DNA from 2 places in the Flexivirga sp. G2 genome. Region 1 is predicted to be linked to the other one. Evidence: riboswitches for the same ligand, from Rfam matches in the RefSeq annotation. Region 1 holds a riboswitch; the other holds the start of a gene.
The links. Region 1 has a riboswitch for cobalamin ahead of ACZ50J_RS20130 (hypothetical protein). Riboswitches for the same ligand answer to the same signal wherever they lie in the genome.

Region 1 (11,097 bases):
CCAGGAGTGTGAGCCGCATCACAAATGCGGTGCGCGACGTCAACGTAGATCCATTGCCGATGCCGGGGGATGCAGCCGTTTGACATTGTCGAAGGGGTGCCAGCGATTACCCTCGGGACGTATGCCGGGCAGTGTGCAATCGGTCGAACGTGCGGCGGCGATCATGCGACTGCTCGCCGGCGGACACGGCCGTCCACTGGGCGAACTCTCCGGTGCTCTCGGCCTCAGCAAGAGCACCGTGCACGGCATCGTTCGAACCCTCGTCGAGGTGGGTTTCGTCGAGCAGGACCCGAGCAGCGGCGACTATCTGCTGGCCGGCGAAGTGCTGGCGGCGCGGCTGAAACCCATGGATATCAACGAAATGCGGTCACGCGCGACCAACTGGGTGGACGCGTTGGCCGCACGAACCCGACTGTCGGCACGGCTCGTCGTCCTGCCGGACGCCCCGGCCGCCGAGATCGGCGAGGGCGTGACCGCCCATCACGTCTTCAGTGCGTCGCCGGCTCCGCAGCGGGTCGAGATCGGTGATCCGGTCGACCTCGCGGCGACCGCCGAGGGCAAGGTGTTGCTGGCGCTCAGTCCGATCGGCACCCGCGTCCTGGAGGGACTCCGGCCCGACGCCGACGACATACGAGCGGAGCAGACCCTGGAGCGGTTGCGCGCCGAAGCAGTGCTCACGCGGCGCCGCGGCTTCGCCGTCAACGTCGCTGCGTCCCGGCCTGACCAGGCCGGGCTCGCGGTGCCCGTGCGCAGCCACGGCGGGATGGTGGTCGCTGCACTCGGAGTGCGCGGGACGGTCTCGCAGGTGCTCTCGCCCGGCCGCGCTGCCCGCGACGACGTGCTCTCGTCGTTGCACGAAGCCGCGCGCGGCACCAGCCACGCCCTCATGGCGAAACGGTGGTAGGGCGGTGACCACCGCGCGCTATGTCCTCAGCATCGACCAGGGGACCACGTCCACCCGGGCAATGCTGTTCGACCAGCACGGCCGGCTCGCCGGCATGGGCCAGCGCGAGCACCGGCAGATCTTCCCGCACCCGGGATGGGTCGAGCACGACGCTGCCGAGATCTGGCACAACACCCGTCGCGTCATACCGGAGGCGCTGGCCGACCTCGGCATCTCGGTTTCGGACGTGGCCGCGGTCGGCATCGCCAACCAACGGGAGACGCTCGTGCTGTGGGAGCGCCGGACCGGTCGGCCGGTGTGTCCGGCGATCGTCTGGCAGGACACGCGCACCCGGTCGATCGCCGACCGACTGCTCGAGGACCCCGGTGCCGACTTCTTCCGGAAGCGGGCCGGGATCCCGCCGGCGTCCTACTTCACGGCGCCTCGGCTGTCCTGGCTGATGGACAGCCGTCCCGAACTGCGCGACCGCGCCCGACGCGGCGACCTGCTGCTCGGCACGATGGAGACCTGGCTGATCTGGAACCTCACGGGCGGGCCGAGCGGCGGCATACATGTCACCGATGTGACGAACGCGAGTCGCACGTTGATGATGAATCTCGAGTCGTTGCAATGGGATCCGGAGCTGTTGGAGTTCTTCGACGTGCCCGAGGCGATCCTGCCGCGGATCGTGCCCTCGTCCGCGGTCGTCGGCACCGCGACCGGTGCCCTGGCCGGCGTCCCGGTGGCCGCCGCCGTCGGTGACCAGCAGAGCGCGTTGTTCGGCCAAACCTGTTTCGAAGCGGGCGAGGTCAAGTGCACCTACGGCACCGGCGCCTTCCTGCTGATGAACACCGGTGACGAGATCGTGCGCTCCACGCACGGGATGCTGTCGACCGTCGCCTATCAGCTCGCGGACGGGTCGACGGCCTATGCGCTGGAGGGGTCGATCGCCGTCGCAGGAGGCCTCGTGCAGTGGGTGCGCGACGGACTCGGGCTGATCAAGACGGCTCCGGAGATCGAGACGCTCGCCCGCACAGTGGACGACAGCGGCGGATGCGTCGTGGTGCCGGCGTTCACCGGATTGTTCTCTCCCTATTGGTCTTCCGGCGCTCGCGGTGTCATCTCCGGACTGACCAGCTTCGTCACCGCCGGGCACCTCGCGCGGGCGGTGCTCGAGTCGTGCGCCTGGCAGACCAGCGACGTCGTCGAGGCCATGGCGGCGGACGCCGGCGTGCCGTTGAAGTCGCTGCGCGTCGACGGCGGTATGACGGCCAACCATCTGATGATGCAGATGGTCGCCGACGTGCTGGACGTGTCGGTGGTGCGGCCGACCATCAGCGAGACCGTGAGCCTCGGCGCGGCATACCTCGCAGGCCTTGCGGTCGACTACTGGTCGGACATCAAGGTGCTGCGCCGCAACTGGCACCGCGCCGGCCAATGGGACCCGCAGATCAGCCCGCAGGTCCGCGAGGCGCAGCATGCCGCCTGGCGCGCAGGGATCAGTCGCACGCTCGGCGCGGACCGGGGCTGACCTGAGGTGCTTACCATTGGTGTGGTTACAGCCAATACGTAGGAATCAGGGAGTTCGATGACACGCATCCGGCAGGTGGCGGGGCCGTGCACCACATGGCCGGAGGACAGTGCCTTCATCCGCGAGGTGCTCGATCGCATCGGTGACAAGTGGTCGGTGCTGGTGATCAGCACACTCGGCGAGGGCGCGCTGCGCTACTCCGATCTGCAGGCGAGCGTTCCGGGCATCTCGCAGCGGATGCTGACCCTGACCCTGAAGGAGTTGGAACGCGACGGCCTGCTGACGCGGACCGCCTACGCCGAGGTGCCGCCGCGGGTCGTCTACGAGCTCACGGACCTGGGGACGTCACTACTGGACGCCGTCATGGCGCTGGCCGGCTGGGCGGTGGCCCACCATGGCGAGATCGCCGAACGTCGTCGCGCGCACGAGAAGAGCGGGGTCGGTCGCGCGAAGGCGTAGCGGCGGACCCGGCCGGGGCCCGGTCATGCCGCCGTCCCGCGGGCGAGGAGCTTGCCGTGGTCCCGTGCACGCTCGTGCGCGGAGGTGCGCAGTTCGGCGGCCAGTTCGGTGAACTCGTCGAGGCCGGGGCTCACCCCGGCGAGGGTGAACTCGATCTCGACGACGTTGAGGTCCATCCGCCATACGTCCTCGAGGATGCGGCGGATCCACGGAGTTCCGTGATCCCAGCCGTCCCGTGGGGTGCCCGGGCCGTACGCGCCGCCGCGAGCGACCGCGAGCACGGCGGGCTTGCCGGCGATCGGCGACGGGCCGCCCGGGTAGAAGGCCGGATGGGTGAAGATCAGGTCGATCCACGACTTGATGTGCTGCGAGACCCCGAAGTTGTAGAACGGCACGGCGAGCAGCAATGCGCCGGCGTCGAGAAGTTCCTGGCCCAGGGTCTCGGCCAGGTCGACCGCCTGCTGCTGGTCCGGCGTCCGCTGCGCGGGCTCGAGTGGTCCGGCACTGATGGCGTCACCGAGTGCGGTCGCCCGCAACGGGGACAGCCCGACGTCACGCCGCACGACGTGGCCGTTCGGGCGGTCGGCCCGCCAGGCCTGTTCGACGATGTCACCCAGCTCCCGGCTGTACGAACCCTCCACCCGGAGGCTGGCATCGACTCGAAGCAACGACATGAAGTTCTCCTCTCACGGCATACGAACAATTTGTTCGTAACGCCATGATGGGTCTGTCGGAGGGGCCTTACAAAAGGCACTTCGATGTTCGCGTCGGACGGCCGATCGTCAAGCGCCGCAACGCACTACAGCGCGCGAGCGCTCGCGCTGCCGATCACCAGGTGACGGTGAAGCTGCCCTTGTCGCTGATCGCGCTCACCGTGTATGACGTGCCGGGGTAGCTCCAACCCGAGCCGTCCTCGATCCAGCCCTCACCGGGCAGCGTCTGTTGCCAGTAGGCCTCGAGGTCGGTCGGCAGGTAGGTGATCCGGACCGTCAGGCTGTTGTCGCTCTCGGCCGTTCGCTGCCAGGTCAGGTCCGACGGCATGGCGAGCATCCGGGGTCCGCCGGACGGGCTCTCCAGCGGCACCGCGCCGGCGTACTCCTGATCACTCAGCGGACTCGCCTGGGGCAGGCTCGGTGACATGGCCGGGGGCTGGTCGGCTGCAGCGGACAGCTTCGTGGAGGTCGAGTCGGACCGTGCGGTGGACGGACCGGTCAGCGCAGACGGACCGCTGGCTGACGAGGTCGTCGTCCCGGACCTGGCCGCCGAGGATTTGGCGCTGCTGCCGTCGGAGGACGGCAGCTGTGTGCTCAGCCCGCTGCGTGGGGTGACGGGCTCGTTCAGCGCCGGTGTCCTCGAACCGCCGGTCGATGCGGGACTGCCGGTCGTGCTGGGTGACGGACTGGCCGAGCTCGAGCTCATCGCCGGCGACAGTCCGTTGACGACCTCGTGCTTGCCGCCGTCGTGCAGTGCGACCACGGTGACGCCGACGATCGCTGCCGCGGCAGCCGCCGCGCCGACGCCGGCGAAGATCCGGGTCATCGGGCTGGTCCGCCGTCGGCTGTTCAGTGCCGCGGCGAACTGCTCCTCGCGATCCCGGTCCAGGTCTGCGTCGGAGACCTGCAACGCCTTCGCGGCGAACGCGTCGCGCAGGCGGCGTTCCAGGTCCTCCTGGTCGTGTTGCTCAGACGGATTCATCGGGTACGCCTCCTTGCATGATCTTGGTGAGTGTGGCCATGGCCCTGCTTGCCTGTGATTTGACGGTGCCCTTGCTGATGCCGAGCGCGTCGGCGATGTCCGCCTCGGACATGTCGGACCAGTAGCGCAGCACCAGCACCTCGCGCTGCCGCGGCGGCAATTGGTCGACCGCCCGCAGCACCTCCTGGTGCTCCTCGGCGAGGATCACGTCGGTGTCGGCGGGCGGCGCGATCTCCGGCTCGGCGACCTTGAGGTGGGCGCGCACGGTCCGGCGCCGCCGCAACATCGACCTGGACTGGTTGACGACCGCCTGCCGCAGGTAGCCGACCGCGGCCCGGGAATCACGCAGCGCGGCCCGGTTGCGGTGCATCCCGAGGAACGCTTCCTGGACGACGTCCTCGGCGCTCGCGGTGTCGTCGACCAGCAGGCGCGCGAGCCGCACCATCTGCAGGTGGTGCGTGCGGTAGAGCTCGGCCAGATCGACCGGTTCGTCCGCGGTCATCGTGGCAGGGCGAGGGAGTGAGCCACGGTCATGGACCCGACCTCCCAAGCGATACGGCCTTTCGGCATACACGGCGGGCGCGGTCAGTGTCATGACGTCCCGACCCCTCGCCCAGACCCTAACCAGTCGTCGTGGTGGAAGGGAACGCCGCACCGCGGCAGGCCGGGAACCGGCTGCCGTCCAGCGATCATCGCGTCGCACCTCACGGTGGGTAGACGCACGACCGGCGGTCAGGTTGCCTCGGCGCGCTCGGCGATATACCGCGTGCGCGTGCGATCGGTCACAGAGTGCCGGTCCTCACGGCAGCAGGAGTATGGCGTCCGCACGCTCCCGCGTCGACCGCACCAGCACCGCGTTCCGCTCGTCCGAACCCAGCGCTCGCTGCGTCGCCTCCGCCACGCTGCGGCCGTAGCTGCGGTGTCGTTCGATGAGTCGCTCGCGGCGCAGTTCGTCGGGGGTCTCGACATACCAAATGGCGTCCAGCAAACCTGGCACCTCGCGCCAGGGCCGGTCCGCGAGCAGCAGATAGTTGCCCTCGGTCAGCACGACCTGCGTGTCCGGGGCGATCGGGATCGAGCCGGCGATCGGCTCCTCCAGCGACCGGTCGAAGGCGGGCGCCCACACGGTGTCCTGCCCGATGTCGTCGCCGATGTGCTTGCCGGTCTGCTCGCCGCCGCGTCGAATCCGGGCGAGCAGTTCGACATACCCGACGGCGTCGAACGTGTGCGGTGCTCCCTTGACCGGCCTCCAGCCTCGTTCGTCGAGGACGGCCTGCGCCAGGTGGAAGCCGTCCATCGGGGCGATCACCGTGCGGAGGCCGCGCTCGCGACACCCGCGGGCGAGCACGTCGGCGGCGGTCGACTTGCCGGTCGCGGGTGGCCCGGTCAGCCCGACGACGACGCGGTCGTTCCGGCCGGCCAGCTCGGCGATGGCGTCGACAGCGGTAGCAGTGTCGAGGGTGGGTCCGGAGGTCACCCGCGTGACTCTGCGGCATTCCGGTCCCATGCACAAGCGCTGCTAATCTGTGGGACGGCGTCCGTGTCGGGCGCCGGGGTGTGAGCAGGGGAAGCCGGTGCGAGTCCGGCGCTGTCCCGCAGCCGTGAGTGGCCGGTCGGTCGCGAGTCGGAATACCTGCAGCGCCCAACACCGGATCGACTGTCGAGGACTGCAGTCGCGGGCGAGAGTCTGTCGCGCGCGGGAAGTCGCGACACGAAAGGACACCGCCCGCATGCCCAGCCGCACGGTGCGATCGGCCGCAGCCCTCGCACTCGCCACTTCGGCCACCACCTTCGCGTATGTCGGATCGGCCGCGCCCGCACAGGCGGCCGGTTACAACGGCTACTGCAAGACCAGCTCCGGCGTGACGGTCGTCGTGGACTTCCGTGGACTCGGTGGTGGGGTCGCGATCCGCTGCGCTCCGGTCGGTGCCGGCGCCAACGGGCTCGATGCGCTGCGCGCGGCCGGGATCCCGATGACCGGCACGGGCATGTATGGCGACAGCGTCGTGTGCACGTTGTACGGCAAGCCGGACCGCTCCTGCCCGCGCATGCCTCCGGCGGATGCGTACTGGAGCTACTGGCACGCGGCCAACGGTGGTTCGTGGACCTACAGCTCCGACGGGCTGACGAACCGCACCGTCATACCCGGCGGTTTCGAGGGCTGGTCGTTCACTCAGGGGTCGACCAATGTCGCGCCCGGCGCCGCGCCGTCCCGTCCGGCGAGCGCGCCGAAGCCACCGCCGGCGACACACACCACGCAGCCGCCGGCACCGCCGCGTCATACGAGCTCGACCGCGCCGAACGGCACGAAGACCACCACGAGCAAGAGCGGTTCGACGCCGGGCACAGGTGACGGCGGTGGATCGCAGCCGGAGTCGACGACCGCCGCCGCACAGACGAAGGCGGCCAAGGCGTCGAAGGCGGCCAAGGCATCGAAGGCAGCGAAGCAGAAGGCTGCCGCGAAGAAGGCGAAGGCCAGCCGTTCCGCGTCGGCGAGCAGCGCCGCGAAGGCGAAGCACGGCACGGCGTCGTCGAGCTCGTCCGCCGGGGCGGCCGGAGGTTCGAGGGGCGACGCGGAGAATGCGGCCATGGCCAACAGTGACGACCTGATCAAGGACTCCAAGAAGTCGTCCGGTGTCAACGCAACAACCGTCGTCGGTGGCATCGTCCTGGCGGCACTCGTCGTCGGCGGCGGCGCCATCGCGATCGTCCGCCGGCGCAACCTCGGGTGAGTCGGCTGCCTGGGTCGGTCCATCCGGTCGCCTGGTGGTTGTGGGCGATCGGCCTGGCCGTGGCGGCGTCGTTCACGACCAACCCGCTGTTGTTGTTGCTCCTGATCGGCGTTGCTTGCTTCGTCGTGGTGCTGCGCCGCGGCAACGCGCCGTGGTCGCGCTCGCTGCGGCTCTACCTGCTGCTCGGGCTCTTCATCGTCGTGGTGCGGGTGGCATTCCGGTGCCTCCTCGGGGAGTCCAGCGGTGGCACGGTCCTCCTGGACCTGCCGTCGATCCCGTTGCCGGAGTGGGCAGCCGGCGTCAGCCTGCTCGGGCCGGTGCACCTGTCGGATCTGCTCGCCGGCCTGTATGACGGACTCCGGCTCGCGGCGATGATCATCTGCATCGGCGCGGCCAACTCGCTGGCGAATCCGAAGCGGCTGCTCAAGGTGGTGCCGATCGGGCTCTACGACATCGGCACGGTCGTCGTGGTTGCCGTGTCCGTCTTCCCACAGATCGCGGACAGTCTCCGCCGCGTGCGACGAGCACAGCAGCTGCGTCCGGATCGGGACGGCAAGAAATGGCACGTGGTGCGACGGATGATCGTGCCGGTGTTGGCCGACGCGCTCGATCGCTCGCTTCTGCTTGCCGCTGCGATGGATTCGCGTGGTTACGGTCGGCGCGGACCGACCCCGGTGCGGACCCGACGGATCCTCGGAGTGGTGACGGTTGTCGGGCTGATCGCGGTGTGTGTCGGCATCTTCGGTGTGCTCGACGATCGCGCACCGTCCCTTTTCCGGTGGCCCGCCTTCGTCGTCGGTGTCGTGCTCGCGGCCGGCAGCCTCGCCTTCTCCTCGCGGGAGCGCACCGTGACCAGATATCGACCCGAGTCGTTCGACGTGATCGCTGCCGCGGTCGCCGCTGCGGGGCTGGCGTCGGGCGTGCTGATGCTCCTTGCCACGCATGTGACGCCGGACCACTTGGATCCGTCGACCTCGCCGGTGGAGTGGCCGGTGGTGGACCTGCTTCCCTTGGTGGCGGCGGTGGTCGGCTTGGTCGCGGCGGCGGTGTCGCCACCCGGCGTCATACGCGATTCGGGTCAGGATTCGATGCAGGACTCGGCCGAGGACGAGGAGGTGCCCGCATGATCGAGTTGCGTGACGTGTCGGTGAGGTATGCCGACGACCGGGCACCGGAGTTGGCGCACGTCGATCTCTCGGTCGAAGAGGGTGAGCTCGCACTGGTCGTGGGACGCACCGGTGTCGGCAAGTCCACCCTGCTCGGCACGATCAACGGGCTCGTGCCGCACTTCACCGGCGGGCGACTGTCCGGGACCGTGACGGTCGCCGGCATGGACACTCGGGACCACCCGCCGCGTGAAATGGCCGACGTCGTCGGCCGCGTCGGCCAGGACCCGCTCGCGGGATTCGTCGCGGACACCGTCGAAGATGAACTTGCCTATGGAATGGAGCAATTGGGGGTCTCGCCGGCCACCATGCGCAAGCGGGCCGAAGAGACGCTGGACCTGCTGGGGATCGCTGCGCTGCGGGCTCGATCCCTGACCACGTTGTCCGGCGGGCAGCAGCAACGCGTCGCGATCGGTGCGGCGCTGGTGACAGCACCCAAGGTGCTCGTCCTGGACGAGCCGACGTCCGCGTTGGACCCGGGGTCCGCCGAGGAGGTGCTGGCGGCGATCACCCGACTCGTGCATGACCTCGGGACGACGGTCGTGATGGCCGAGCACCGACTGGAAAGGGCTGTGCAGTATGCCGATTCGGTGATCACCCTGCCCGGTGGCGGCGTCGTCCGCAGTGGCGATCCGGCGACGATGATGATCGATGCGCCGGTCGCCCCGCCGGTGGTGGAACTCGGGAGACTGTGCTCCTGGACGCCGATCCCGTTGTCCGTCAGGGACGCTCGTCGAGCGGCGCGACCGTTGCGGGAGAAGCTCGAAGCACCGACCGTGCGAAGCCGGGCGGCGGGGGAGACCGTGCTCCGGGCGGGTGGCGTGACGGTGCGCTACGGCCGGCGGGTGGCCGTACGAGAGGTCGATCTCGAGCTCGCGTCCGGCACGGTGACAGCACTGATGGGTCGCAACGGGTCGGGCAAGTCTTCCTTGATGTGGGCGTTGCAGGGCAGCGGCGCACGTAGTTCCGGCTCGGTCTTGGTGGACGGCATCGAGACTGCAGCCAAGGACGGTAAGCGGCGGGACGCAGCTGACGCCGCGACGCGGATCGGTCTGGTTCCGCAGAGCGCGGCCGACCTGCTCTATCTGGAGAGCGTCGACGAGGAGTGCGCGGCTGCCGGACCAGCAGCGCGCGAACTCCTCGACGAGCTCGCGCCGGGCATCGACGGGAGCCAGCACCCCCGCGATCTGTCCGAAGGACAACGTCTTTCGCTCGTCCTGGCGATCCAACTGGCAGGACGTCCGCGCGTGCTGCTGCTGGATGAGCCGACGCGCGGGCTGGACTACACAGCGAAGGCGCTGCTGTCGAGACAACTGGATGCGCTCGCGCGTGACGGGCATGCCGTGCTCGTGGCGACCCATGACGTGGAGTTCGTCGCCGGGGCAGCAGATCGGGTCGTCGTGCTGGCCGACGGCGACGTGATCGCCGACGGCCCGACGGCGGAGGTCGTGGCGTCCTCGCCGGTCTTCGCACCGCAGGTCGCCAAGGTCCTCGCGCCGCACGAGTTCCTCACGGTCGACGACGTCGCAATCTCTTTGGGGAAATCGTCGTGAATCAGACGGTGACACCGGGTGCGCCCGGCAGCCGGCCGGACCTGGTGACGACGCTGGGCAGTCACGCTGTCCCGCTGCGCGCTCGGTCGGCACTCGTCCTCGCGCTGATCAGCGTCGCCGGTCTGGCGATGTTCTGCTGGCCACTGCTGACGCACAACGACGTGTCCGGCAGCGCCCACGTCACCGACGCACCGATCATCTTCGCGGCCACGCTGCCGCTGCTCGTCTTCGTCGTTCTGGCTGAATTCGCCGACGGCGGAATGGATTCCAAGGCGCTCGCGATGCTCGGTGTGCTGTCTGCCGTTGATGCAGCGCTGCGACCGATGGGTGGCGGCACTGGTGGTGTCGAGACCGTCTTCTTCCTGCTGATTCTCGCGGGTCGCGTGTTCGGTCCTGGCTTCGGCTTCGTCCTCGGCTGTACGTCGCTCTTCGCGTCCGCGCTCATCACTGCTGGCGTGGGTCCGTGGCTGCCCTTCCAGATGCTCTGTTCCGCATGGATCGGGCTGGGAGCGGGGCTGCTGCCGCGCCGGGTCCGTGGCACGCGCGAGATCGTGATGCTCATCGCGTATGGCGTGCTGGCGGCATACCTCTTCGGCGCGTTGATGAACCTCTACGGGTGGCCTTTCCTCGCCGGCACCGACATCTCCGGGCACGCGAATCTCGCCTATGTGCCAGGGGATTCGCTGTTGGACAACCTGCACCGCTTCGGCGTCTACACGCTGGTCACGTCGACAGGTGGCTGGGACACCGGACGTGCGATCACGAATGCGTTGGCGATCGCCCTGCTGGGTCGGCCGGTGCTGGTGGTGCTGCGCCGGGCCGCGCGGCGTGCGTCATACGACCCGGTGCGCAGCGACAACTGACACCCCGAGGTGGCCGAGTAGCTCGTGAGGGACGAGCGAGCGTATCGAGATCCGGGCCCCTGTCACATTTCCTCGTGGGTGTTCGGGTCGCCGCCGAAGAGACGCCCGTCCTCGCGACCCAGGCCGGTGATGGCCGCCATCTCCGCGTCGGACAGCTCGAAACCGAAGACGTCGAGGTTGGCCTGCTGTCGCTCCGGCGTGGCGGATTTCGGCAG
Region 2 (11,097 bases), 750 kb from region 1:
AACCGGAAGGATTCGGTCGCCCAGTCCAGGTATGCCGGACGGTCGGCACTCCGCAGCGGAAGCGTCTCGCGCAGGGCCGGCTCGTCGACCTGTATGACGCGGCAGCCGGCCGTCTCGAGGTCGCTCACCTCGTCCCGGAGGGCCAGCGCAACCTGACGTGCGGTGTCGCCGACCGGCTGGTCATCGCGCACGAACGACCAGGCGAGCATGGTCACCGGGCCGGTCAGCATGCCCTTGACCGGACGCTCGGTGAGCGACTGTGCGTACTGCCACCAGCGGACCGTCATCGGCTCCGGGCGGGAGACGTCACCGAAGATGATCGGCGGCCGCACACATCGGGTGCCGTAGGACTGCACCCAGCCGTGTGTCGTCGCCAGGTAGCCGTCCAGTTGTTCGGCGAAGTACTGGACCATGTCGTTGCGTTCGGGCTCGCCGTGGACCAGGACGTCCAGACCCAGCTCTTCCTGCAGAGCGACGACCGACGCAATCTCGTCGCGCATCGCGGCGTCATACACCTTCTGATCGATCTCCTTGCGCCGCAACGCTGCTCGTGCCTTGCGCAGGCTGTCGGTCTGCGGGAAGGAGCCGATCGTGGTCGTCGGCAGCAGCGGGAGACCGAGTGCCTTCTGCTGTTGCACTCGACGCTGCTCGAACGCGGTGTCGCGACGCGAGTCGGCGGCGCTGACGGCCGCCACCCGAGCGCGAATGGCATCGTCGTGCGTGCGAGCCGATGCACGGCGGGAAGTGACCACCCGACGCGACGCGTCCAGCGCCGGCGCCGCGGCCCCCTCGTCGTCGAGCGCCGTTGCCAGCGTTCGCAGTTCGAGCACCTTCTCGTGGGCGAAGGCGAGCCAACTGCGGACCTCGTCGTCGACCGTCGTCTCCCGAGAGGCATCGAGCGGGACGTGCAACAACGAGCAGGAGCTGCCGACGACCAGGTCGTCGACGCGACCGGCCAGCTGCCGCAGGGTCGTCAACCGCTCGTCGAGGTCGGCAGCCCAGATGTTGCGGCCGTCGATCACGCCGGCGACCAGGCGCTTGCCGGGCAGGCCGTGCTCAAGGATCGCGGTCACGTTCGCCGGCACCGTGCAGTCGATCGCCAGGCCGTCGACCGGGGCTTCGGCGAGCACCTCGAATGCGTCCTGCAAGGCGGCGAAATAGCTGGCAATCAACAGCTTCGGTCGCTTCGTCGCTGATCCGAGCCGGTCGAGCGCGTGCCGTGCTGCATCGAGCACCGCTGCCGGCTGATCCAGGACGAGCGCGGGTTCGTCGATCTGCACCCAGTCGGCGCCTGCGTCGTGCAACGCGCCGAGCACGTCGACATACACGCCGAGCAGGGGCTCGAGCAGGGAGAGCGGGTCGAAGTCGGCCGGTGCCTCCGGTGCGGGTTTGGACAGCAACAGGAAGGTGAGCGGGCCGACCAGCACCGGACGTGCGGCATGGCCGGCTTCGGTCGCCTGCGCGAGGTGCGCCAGCTGTCGAGTGGCATCGGCGGTGAACGTCGTGTCGGGGGAGAGCTCTGGCACCAGATAGTGGTAGTTCGTGTCGAACCACTTGGTCATCTCCAGCGGCGCGACCGCATCGGTGCCGCGGGCCATCGCGAAGTAGACGCCGAGTTCGTCGGTCGCTGCGGCGCGGTACCGCTGGGGGATTGCTCCGACCATGGTGACCGTGTCGAGCACGTGGTCGTAGTAGGAGAAGTCGCCGGTCGGGACTTCGTGGATTCCGTTGTCGGACAGTTGCTTCCAGGCGTCGGCGCGCAGTGCCGCAGCCACGTCGTGCAGTTCGTCGGCGCTGGTGCGGCCGGCCCAGTAGGCCTCGACCGCGCGCTTCAGTTCACGCTTCGGCCCTTGCCGCGGCCAGCCGAGGACGGTGGCAGTGGTGCTATTGGTCATCTCAAACTCCTTCGCGACCCACCCGAGAGGTCACAGAATCGACCGAACCCGGGTTCGGGCTCGGGCGACAGGCAGGTATTCGGACTCGTGAGCCCGCCGAAAGGCGCCTACTGTCCGTCGCTTCCCAGCCGGAGGCCAGTGCGTATGACGGAGGTCGTTCTCACATACCGCTGCGGGGCAGTCCCGGAATCACACCGGGTTCCCTCTTGCGACGCGTCATGCTGATCACTCGGCACACCGCGAACCTGTTGCGTTCCGCAGCCTACTTCTCGCGCGAAGCCTGGCCGGGAGTGGTTCCCTCTGCGGACTCTTCGGCGCGAAGCACATCGTTGACGGGGGCGCCGAAGGAGAAGCCCACATAGGTATGCCGCTCGACGCCGTCGCCGGACGCGGCAAGTTGCCGGGAGCGCTCCATCCAACGGGACGTCAGGTCCCACGCGTCGTCCTGGAACTCCTCGACTTCGGTCCGTGACAAGTGCAGGCCGAAGTCGTTGAACCAGCTCTTGGGACCGTTCGGCTCATCTGTGTCGCTGAAAGCAACTGCCATGGCGGCGTGGGCGATCTCCTGGGTGAGATTCTCCAGTGACCCGACAGCCTGTGCTCCACCGGGCAGCTTGCGCAGCTCGCTCATGTCGGTGCGGAATCCCGCATCGGACACCACCTGCCACCAGCGTTCACGACCGTCCGCGGCATGTGAGGTGTCCTCGACGATGAGTCCGTAGCGGGCAAGTTGCCGGAGGTGAAAACTCACTGAATTGGCAGGTTCACCAACGGTTTTCGCCAGATCGACGGCGCGCGCCGAACCTCGGGTGACCAGTTCGACGATGAGTCGCATGCGCAGCGGGTGGGCGAGCGCTTTGAGTTCCCGCGGGTCGCCGAGTCGTTTCGGTTGCGACCGGTCCGGTGGAGTGCTCACGGGACCACTGTGCCGGAGGAGACGCAGAATTCGCAATCAACAATGCGCAAATAGAGTTGCGCAAAGTTACTTGCGGAATCCTGGTGGTGAGGGGCAAGCTGGCCGTCATGACATCAGCAGGCACGTCCACCGACGCGGCTCCGGCCCGGCCCGCGCTCTGGCGCAATCGGGACTTCCAATTGCTGATGGTCGGCAACACCCTCAACGGCATCGGCTCGCGGATGAGCGGGCTCGTGTTCCCGCTGCTGGCGCTCTGGATGACCGGCAACGCCGCCTTGGCGGGCCTCGTCGGGGGAGCAGTCGTCGCCGGGTTGGTTATCGCGGGTGTCCCGGCGGGGGCGTTCGTCGATCGATGGAACCGGCGGCCGACGATGGTGTGGTCGGCCCTGGTGGCAGCGGCGACATACGCGACGGTCGTGCTGGCGTATGCCGCGGACGTGCTCACCATTGGGCAGCTGGTGGCCGCCGGAATCGTGGTGGGTGCGGCAGAAGCGGTCTTCGGCCCGGCCGACACCCTGGCGACGAAAACCGTTGTGCCTGCTGAAGACCTGAGCACCGCCATGTCGGTGGTCGAGGGCCGGCAGGGGGTGACCGGCCTGATCGGCCCGCCGCTGGGCGGCCTGCTCTTCTCGGTCTCCCGTTCCTTGCCGGTGTTGGCCGATGTCGCGTCATACATCGTCTCGGCGATAGCAGCCATGTCGATCCGGACGCCACTCCCGGCTCCGCCACCCGAAGGCGGCGAGCACGAGCCGCCTTTGCGGGCAATGCGATCCGGGCTTCGGTTCGTATGGCGCAACGATGTGCTGCGGTCAGTCGTGATCGTCGCGACACTGCTGAACTTCGCGGTGAACGGTTTCATGCTGGTGCTCGTCGTCGTGCTGCAGGAGCGCGGCGTTCGTCCTGCGGGCATCGGCCTCGCCGAGACCGCGATTGCCGTCGCGACAATCGTCGGTGCGGTGATCTCCACGGCCGTGCTGAAGAAGCTGGCGGCCGGGCGCGTGCTGATCGGTGGCACGGTGCTGCTCGGAGTCTGCCTGGTCGCCTGTGCACTGGTCCACGGCTACGCCGCAGTGCTGGCGTTGCTCGTGATCGGCTTCCTGCTGATACCGGCGGTCAACGCGGGCTTCTTCACCTACATCATGACGATCACACCGGACGCCATCCAGGGTCGGGTGCAGAGCACGTTGATGACCCTGCTGATGGGGATGTCACCGCTGGCACCCGTGGTGGGCGGACTGCTGGTGGAGTGGTGGAACGGCGAGGTCTCGCTGATCGTGCTCGGCGGGCTGACCCTGCTGAGCGCGCTCGTGATCGTCCTCGTCGGACCACTGCGCCGGATGCCGCTGCTGGCCGACGTCGCGCCCGCCTGATCAGGTCAGGTGGTCGTAGTCGCCACGTGCCCAAGCGGCGTGGCGCTGCGCGGAGCGTTGCACCGCGGCGGCCGCGTCGGTCGGCACACTGCGCCCGAAGTTGTTCCAGATCTCGTCGTACTGCAGGTGCTCCACACGTGCGGCGATGCGCAGGGCAACGTTGGCGGACAACGGAATCCGGTTGGGATAGGACCGCATGAAGGCAACCGTCCGGCGGTCCGGGTTCGGCGTGATCGAGTCACCGCCGAGCAGCGCGCCACGTCCGTCGGCACCCTGCGCCCAGTGCGCCACGGCGCTGCCCGGGAAGTGGCCGCCGACCTTGATCAGGGTCAGTCCCTCGGTGAGGGTGACCTCGTCGTCCCACTCGGTGATCGCCGGTCCGCGCCTGCCGAGCCACTCGGTGTCGGCGGCATTGACGTAGACCGGGGCGTCGTCGAACGCTGCCGACCACTCCAGCTGGACGCCGAACATGTGCGGGTGGCTGGGTGCGATCCACCGAATCCCGCCGAGGGCGGCGACCGCCTCCACGGCGGCGTCGTCGATCAGGCCCGGCGGGTCCCAGAGCAGGTTGCCCGCGTCGGTCTGCACCAGCAGACCGGTCTGCCCGATGCCGGCATCCGAGTGGACCGCGGTCAGACCGGGATGCAACTCGTGGACGTCGACCCGGCTCCCGTCCGCGAGCAACTGCTTGACGCTGGTCCATTCCTGGCCGGTGGCCGGCACATATTGTCGTTCGTCGACGCAGATGGGGCAGTCGCGGTCGCCGGCAAGGTCGTCATACTCCACCGCGCAGGTGGCACAAGTGATCATGTGTCAATTGTGATACCTCAAGTTGACTTCAAGTCAATGCGCACATCGTGCGGCCCGTCCTCCGTGTGACGCGGTAGCGAACGATGGGGGATGCGCACGTGCATGATGGTCGAATTTTGTTGTGGGCAAACAAGACTGGGTAATCGCATTGGTAAGCAAGGGGACGTTTGCTGTTTCCCTCGAACTCGATCGAGCGTCGCCGTCGCAGGAGTTCTCTCGTGTGTGGCCGAAATCCACGAACCTGAAAGGTTTCTCATGGCCCACCTCACACGCCGGCGCTTCCTCGGTGCAGCTGCAGCGAGCGGCGGTATGGCGGCGGCGATGTCCCTGCTGCCGACCAGCGTCCAGAAGGCGCTCGCCGACACCCCGACCACGGCACCTCGCATGCGCGATATCAAGCACGTCGTGATGCTCATGCAGGAGAACCGCAGCTTCGATCACTACTACGGCACCCTCTCCGGCGTCGACGGGTTCGACGACCGTCGAGCCATCCGGCTCCCGAACGGCCGATCGGTCTTCCACCAGCCGGACAGCGTCAATCCGGACGGCTATCTGCTGCCGTTCCACTTGGACACCAGACGTACCAGCGCACAGGCGATTCCGTCGACCAGCCACGCGTGGAGCGTGCAGCACCGGGCCTGGAACAACGGGACGATGGACCAATGGTTGCCCGCGCACCGCGCGGCCGACAAGGAGAACGGCCCTTATGTCATGGGCTACTACACGCGCGAGGACATCCCCTTCCAATACGCCCTTGCCGACGCGTTCACCATCTGCGATCACTACCACTGCTCGGTGTTCGGCCCGACGTGGCCGAACCGGATGTACTGGATGACCGGCACCATCGACCCGGGCGGCACCGGCGGCGGCCCAATCATCTCCAACGTCGAGCACAACGGCGGCTACACCTGGACGACGTACGCCGAGCGGCTGGAGGCGGCTGGCGTCAGCTGGAAGGTCTACCAGGAAGAGGACAACTACGGCACGAACATGTTGTCGACCTTCAAGAACTTCCAGGAGGCGTCACCGTCGTCGCCGCTCTACAAGAAGGGGATGAGCGTCGACTCGCACGGCACCTTCGAGTACGACGCCAAGCACGACCGGTTGCCTGCGGTGTCCTGGATCCTCCCGACCAGTACACAGTCCGAACACCCCGACTATCTGCCGGCGGCCGGCGCGGACTACGTGGCCTCCAAGATCGAAGCCATCGCGTCGAACCCCGACGTCTGGAAGAAGACGGTCTTCATCCTGGACTACGACGAGAACGACGGGCTCTTCGATCACGTCGTGCCGCCGACTCCGCCCGCCGGGACTCCGGACGAGTTCATCGGCGGGCTCCCGATCGGCGGTGGCTACCGCGTGCCGTGCCTGATCGTGTCACCGTGGACCGCGGGCGGCTGGGTGTCCAGCCAGAACTTCGACCACACCTCGGTGCTGCAGTTCCTCGAGCGGTTCACCGGTGTTCGCGAGCCGAACATCACCGACTGGCGACGACGCACCTTCGGTGACCTGACCTCGGTCTTCCAGCACGGTGGAGGCGGGCAACGACCCCCGCGGCTGCCGGACACCGGGCCGGAACTCGCACGTGCTCAGTACGAGGTCGAGCACTATCCCGCACCGACGTTTCCGGGCAGCAAGCAGCAGATGCCGCATCAGGAACGCGGCCACCGGCCGCACCATTGAGCCGTCGGTTCCGTGCCTGTGGCGGCGACGTCCGGGCACGGAACCCCCAGCTGGTTCGTCAGCCGCTGGCTTCAGCAACAACGCTCGTGTCACGTGTCCCGAACTGAATTCCCTTCTGTTCCTTGCCGATCAGCGTGAGAACGATGACGGCGATGAAGACCGGCACGATGGTGACGGACAATGCGAACGGGTAGCCGTGCGATGAGGCGAGGGCTTCCTGGATCGGCAGGTTGAAGGCGGCCAGGCAGTTGCCGAGCTGGTAGGTGACCCCGGGATAGAAGCCGCGGATCTCGTCGGGGGACAGCTCCGTCAGGTGCGCCGGTATGACGCCCCACGCGCCCTGCACCATCACCTGCATGAGGAACGAGCCGAGGATGATCATGCCGACCGACGTGGAGTAGGCGAACAGCGGCACGATCGGCAGGCCGAGCACGGCACACAGGACGATCAGCGTCTTGCGGCCGTACCGTTCGGACAGTGCGCCGGCGACCGCACCGCCGATGATGGCACCGATGTTGTAGACCACCGCGATCCAGGTGGCCGTCGACTTGGCGAAGCCGAGCGCGTGGTCGGACGTCTCCTTCAGGAAGGTCGGGTAGACGTCCTGCGTGCCGTGGCTCATCCAGTTGAACGCGGTCATCAGCAGCACCAGGAAGATGAACCGCTTCCAGATCGTCGGGTTCTTGATGATGTCGCCGACGCTGGTGGTGGTCGACTTGAAACGCTGGCGGCTCTCCCGCCATACCTCCGACTCCTCGACGCGGGCGCGGATGATCAGCGAGATGATCGCCGGGATGATCGAGAGTGCGAACATCCATCGCCAGGACAGCCCCCACCAGGTGTTCAGCACCAGGAAGGCCAGTGAGGCGAGCAGGTAGCCCATCGAGTAACCGCCCTGCAGGATGCCGGAGAAGAAGCCGCGGCGCTGCGCCGGGATCTTCTCCATGGCCAGCGCCGCTCCCAGGCCCCACTCGCCGCCCATGCCGATGCCGTAGAGCATCCGCAGGATCATCAGCACCCAGAAGTTCGGTGCGAACGCGCACAGGAACCCGACGACCGAGTAGAACGCCACGTCGACCATCAGCGGGACACGGCGCCCGGCGCGGTCGGCCCACAGCCCGAAGATGAACGCCCCGACCGGACGCATGATCAGCGTCATCGTCGTGATCAGCGACATCTCGGTCAGCGACTTGCCGAAGTCCTTCGCGATCTGGGCATAGATGAGCACGACGAGGAAGTAGTCGAACGCATCCATCGCCCAGCCGAGGTATGCCGCAGCGAACGAATTTCGTTGATCCGCGGTGAGTTTCGTCGATGCGGGAACGGTCGACATACGACTCCTTCGGTGGCCGGGTGCATAGCTGTCCGAAGAACGAAGCTAGACCCGCCGAACGGGTCGCCGTGGCGTTGCGGGCGGGTGATCTGGACTCCTGACCAAACCCTTACCTTCCACAACCCCTACCGTCCGGTTCGGGATGGCAGTGTGGGGCAGCGTGACAGTGCACGAAAGGGGGCGCGCGACGGTGGGGACCGACGACGTGGATCGACCGCCGTTGAGCCATAACCGCGACTACGCGTTCCTCATAGCCGGCGGTGCCGTTTCCAGCCTCGGTAGCCGGATGAGCAGCCTGGCGTTCCCGCTCATCACCCTCGCGGCGACCGGTAGTCCGTTCGCCGTCGGCCTGGTCGCCGGTGCGACGACGATGGCGCTGGTCCTCGTCGGTCTGCCGGCGGGTGCGCTCGTCGATCGGTGGGACCGCCGGCGGACGATGATCTCGGCGGCCGCGCTGGGCGGCGCGGCATACCTCTCGGTCGCCATCGCCGTCTTCGCCGACCACATCACCGTGCCGCACCTGATGCTCGCTGCCGCGTGCGGCGGAGTCGCCAACAGTTTCTACAACCCCGCCGAGCAGGTCGCCGTCCGGCACGTGGTGCGCAAGAGCGACATACCGCGCGCGGCCGTCAACAACCAGGTGCGCTCGGCGACGGCCGGGCTGGCCGGCCCGCCGATCGGTGGTTTCCTCTTCGGCATCACCCGCGGCCTGCCGATGGTCGCGGACGCGCTCACCTATCTGGTCGCCATCGTGTGCGCGTCCCGGGTTCGTACGCCGTTGCCGGGTGTCGCCACCCAGGACCGGGAACCGTTGCTGCCCTCCATCCGCACCGGACTGGAGTTCCTCTTCGGGCACCAGTTGCTGCGGACGATCACCCTGCTGTCGACCGTGCTCAACTTCGCCGGCACCGGCCTGGTCGTGTCGGTGACGATCACCATGCAGCAGCGGGGCACCGCGCCGGCGTGGATCGGTGCAGTCTCCAGTGCGATGGCCGTCTCGATGCTGCTCGCGTCGCTGCTGGCCGGCCGGATCCTGGAGCGGATGAGCGTCGGGCTGCTGATGTTCCTGACACCGGTCGTCGGCGCGGTCGCCTTCGCCGGTATGGCGTACGTGCACGCACCGGTCGTGCTGATGATCCTGATGGCGTGCGCGACGTTCCTGCTGGCACCGTGCAACGCCGCGGTCATCGCCGTGCTGACCGACCGCACCCCGGCCGACCGGCTCGGCCGGGTGATGAGCGCCGACAACGTGCTGTCGCTCGTGCTGACCGCGCTGGCGCCCGCGACCATGGGTTTCCTGATCGGCACGGTCGGCGGTGAGGAGGCGATGGTCACCTTCGCCGTGCTGCTCGCGCTGTCCGGGGTCGTCGTGCTGGCCTTTCCCCGGTTGATGCGGATGCCGTCGGTCAGCCCAGCAACTGATTGAACGTGACGCCGACCTCGGCGAGCATGTCCCGCAGCACCGGCAGGCTGAGTCCGACCACGTTGTGATGGTCGCCCTCGATGCGACGCACGAACGGACCGCCCAGCCCGTCGATGGTGAAGGCTCCGGCGACCTGCAACGGCTCGCCGGTGGCGACATACGCCTCGATCTCGGCGTCGCTGAGATCCGCGAAATGCACCACGGTCGAGGCGACGACACCGAAGGTTGCGCCAGTGGATTCGTCCCGTGCGTCGACCATCCAGTGCCCGGTGTGCAACGTCCCGGAGCGGCCGCGCATCCGTCGCCAGCGCTCGGTCGCCTCGGCGGCGTCGGCCGGCTTGCCGAACGTCTGGTCGTCGAACTCCAGCACGGAGTCGCAGCCGAGCACCAGGGCGTCGGCATCGGTCCCGGCGGCCACCGCCTCGCACTTGGCGCGCGCGAGCAGAAGGGCGACCTCATCCGTGGCCAGCGCCTGACCGAGGCCGGCCTCCGCACGCGCGATCGCCGCCGGCTCGTCGACGTCGGAGACGATCACCTCGGGCTCGACACCGGCCGATCGCAGGGTGGCCAGACGGGCGGGGGACGCGGAGGCGAGGATGAGTTCGACGGTCACGAGCGGCAAGCCTATTGCGTCATCTCACGAGTCTGTGGAAGTGCGGCGTTGAGGACACGCTGCGACGACGATCGGTGACGTCGCGCGGCGAGCGCGAACTCGTGAGCTCTCGACGCCGCGTCAGCGCTGAGGAGTGCAGCCAATGGATCAGCCGAGGACACTGTCCTCGAAGCACCAGCGCCAGCCTTCGCCGGGTTCGAAGGAGCGCATGACCGGATGCCCGGTCTCGGCGTGGTGCTTGCTGGCGTGCTTGCCCACCGAGGAGTCGCAGCACCCGACGTGCCCGCAGGACAGGCACAGTCGCAGGTGGACCCAGACGGTGCCGTCGGCCAGGCATTCCTCGCAGCCCTCGGGAGTGTTCGGGTCGACCGCGAACGGCGCCTCGGCCAGGTGCTCGCAGCCGAACTGGCGCTCCTCGGGGGTGAGCAGCATGCGTTCGGTCAGGCTGCGGTCGAATTCGTGGACACGCGCGATCATCGACTCCTCGAGGTCGAGCGAGCCCATGACCGCTTGGAGCACCTCGTGATCCATCACGCCCTTGTCGCGCATCTTCAGCACCTTGCTGCGCTCGGAGTCGAGCATCGCCGACCGCAACCGCCGGTAGGCGTCGGACGGCGTCTCGCTGGTCCCGTCGCCGTGGCCGAGCCGCTCCCAGGCGAGGTTGGCACGGCGCGCGCCCTGGTGACGCAATGTCGTGATGACCTGCTCGGGGATCTCGAACTCGGTGTCGTCCAGTTCCTCCTCGAGCCGTCGGTTGCCGGCATTGACAGCGGCCTGGGTGAGCTGCGCGGTCTGCAGGGCGTCCTCGCGGGGATCGGGTCCGTGCAGGTCGAGTCGGCGGGAGACGAAGCCAAGGGTGAAGCCCTGGATGATCAGCGTCCCGAGGGTCACGAACAGGGCGATGAAGACCATCGCCTCGCGGTGCGGGGCGTCGTGCGGGAGCAGGAATGCGGCCGCGAGCGTGACGACGCCGCGCATTCCCGCCCACGACGCAATCGCGGTCTCCCGGCCGCTCATCGCTGTGCTGGACCAGCCCAGCCGGCGGCTGATCAGC

Region 2: another riboswitch for cobalamin. It lies ahead of metE (5-methyltetrahydropteroyltriglutamate--homocysteine S-methyltransferase); the one in region 1 lies ahead of ACZ50J_RS20130 (hypothetical protein).

What each region holds. Positions count from the first base shown of each region.
Region 1 covers NZ_AP039675.1:4,153,755-4,164,851, reverse strand. The annotation lists gene ACZ50J_RS20165 (IclR family transcriptional regulator) at 122-904, shown strand; gene glpK (glycerol kinase GlpK) at 909-2,414, shown strand; gene ACZ50J_RS20155 (winged helix-turn-helix transcriptional regulator) at 2,472-2,873, shown strand; gene ACZ50J_RS20150 (FMN-dependent NADH-azoreductase) at 2,897-3,547, opposite strand; gene ACZ50J_RS20145 (hypothetical protein) at 3,702-4,568, opposite strand; gene ACZ50J_RS20140 (RNA polymerase sigma factor) at 4,555-5,070, opposite strand; gene ACZ50J_RS20135 (nucleoside/nucleotide kinase family protein) at 5,368-6,045, opposite strand; cobalamin riboswitch at 6,086-6,223, shown strand; gene ACZ50J_RS20130 (hypothetical protein) at 6,299-7,300, shown strand; gene ACZ50J_RS20125 (energy-coupling factor transporter transmembrane component T) at 7,297-8,427, shown strand; gene ACZ50J_RS20120 (ABC transporter ATP-binding protein) at 8,424-10,019, shown strand; gene ACZ50J_RS20115 (ECF transporter S component) at 10,016-10,882, shown strand; gene ACZ50J_RS20110 (aldo/keto reductase) at 10,945-11,097, opposite strand, start outside.
Region 2 covers NZ_AP039675.1:3,403,052-3,414,148, reverse strand. The annotation lists gene metE (5-methyltetrahydropteroyltriglutamate--homocysteine S-methyltransferase) at 1-1,895, opposite strand, end outside; cobalamin riboswitch at 1,949-2,159, opposite strand; gene ACZ50J_RS16535 (helix-turn-helix domain-containing protein) at 2,158-2,811, opposite strand; gene ACZ50J_RS16530 (MFS transporter) at 2,919-4,181, shown strand; gene ACZ50J_RS16525 (MBL fold metallo-hydrolase) at 4,182-4,991, opposite strand; gene ACZ50J_RS16520 (alkaline phosphatase family protein) at 5,247-6,674, shown strand; gene ACZ50J_RS16515 (MFS transporter) at 6,733-8,007, opposite strand; gene ACZ50J_RS16510 (MFS transporter) at 8,150-9,433, shown strand; gene ACZ50J_RS16505 (Maf family protein) at 9,414-10,043, opposite strand; gene ACZ50J_RS16500 (Na+/H+ antiporter) at 10,191-11,097, opposite strand, start outside.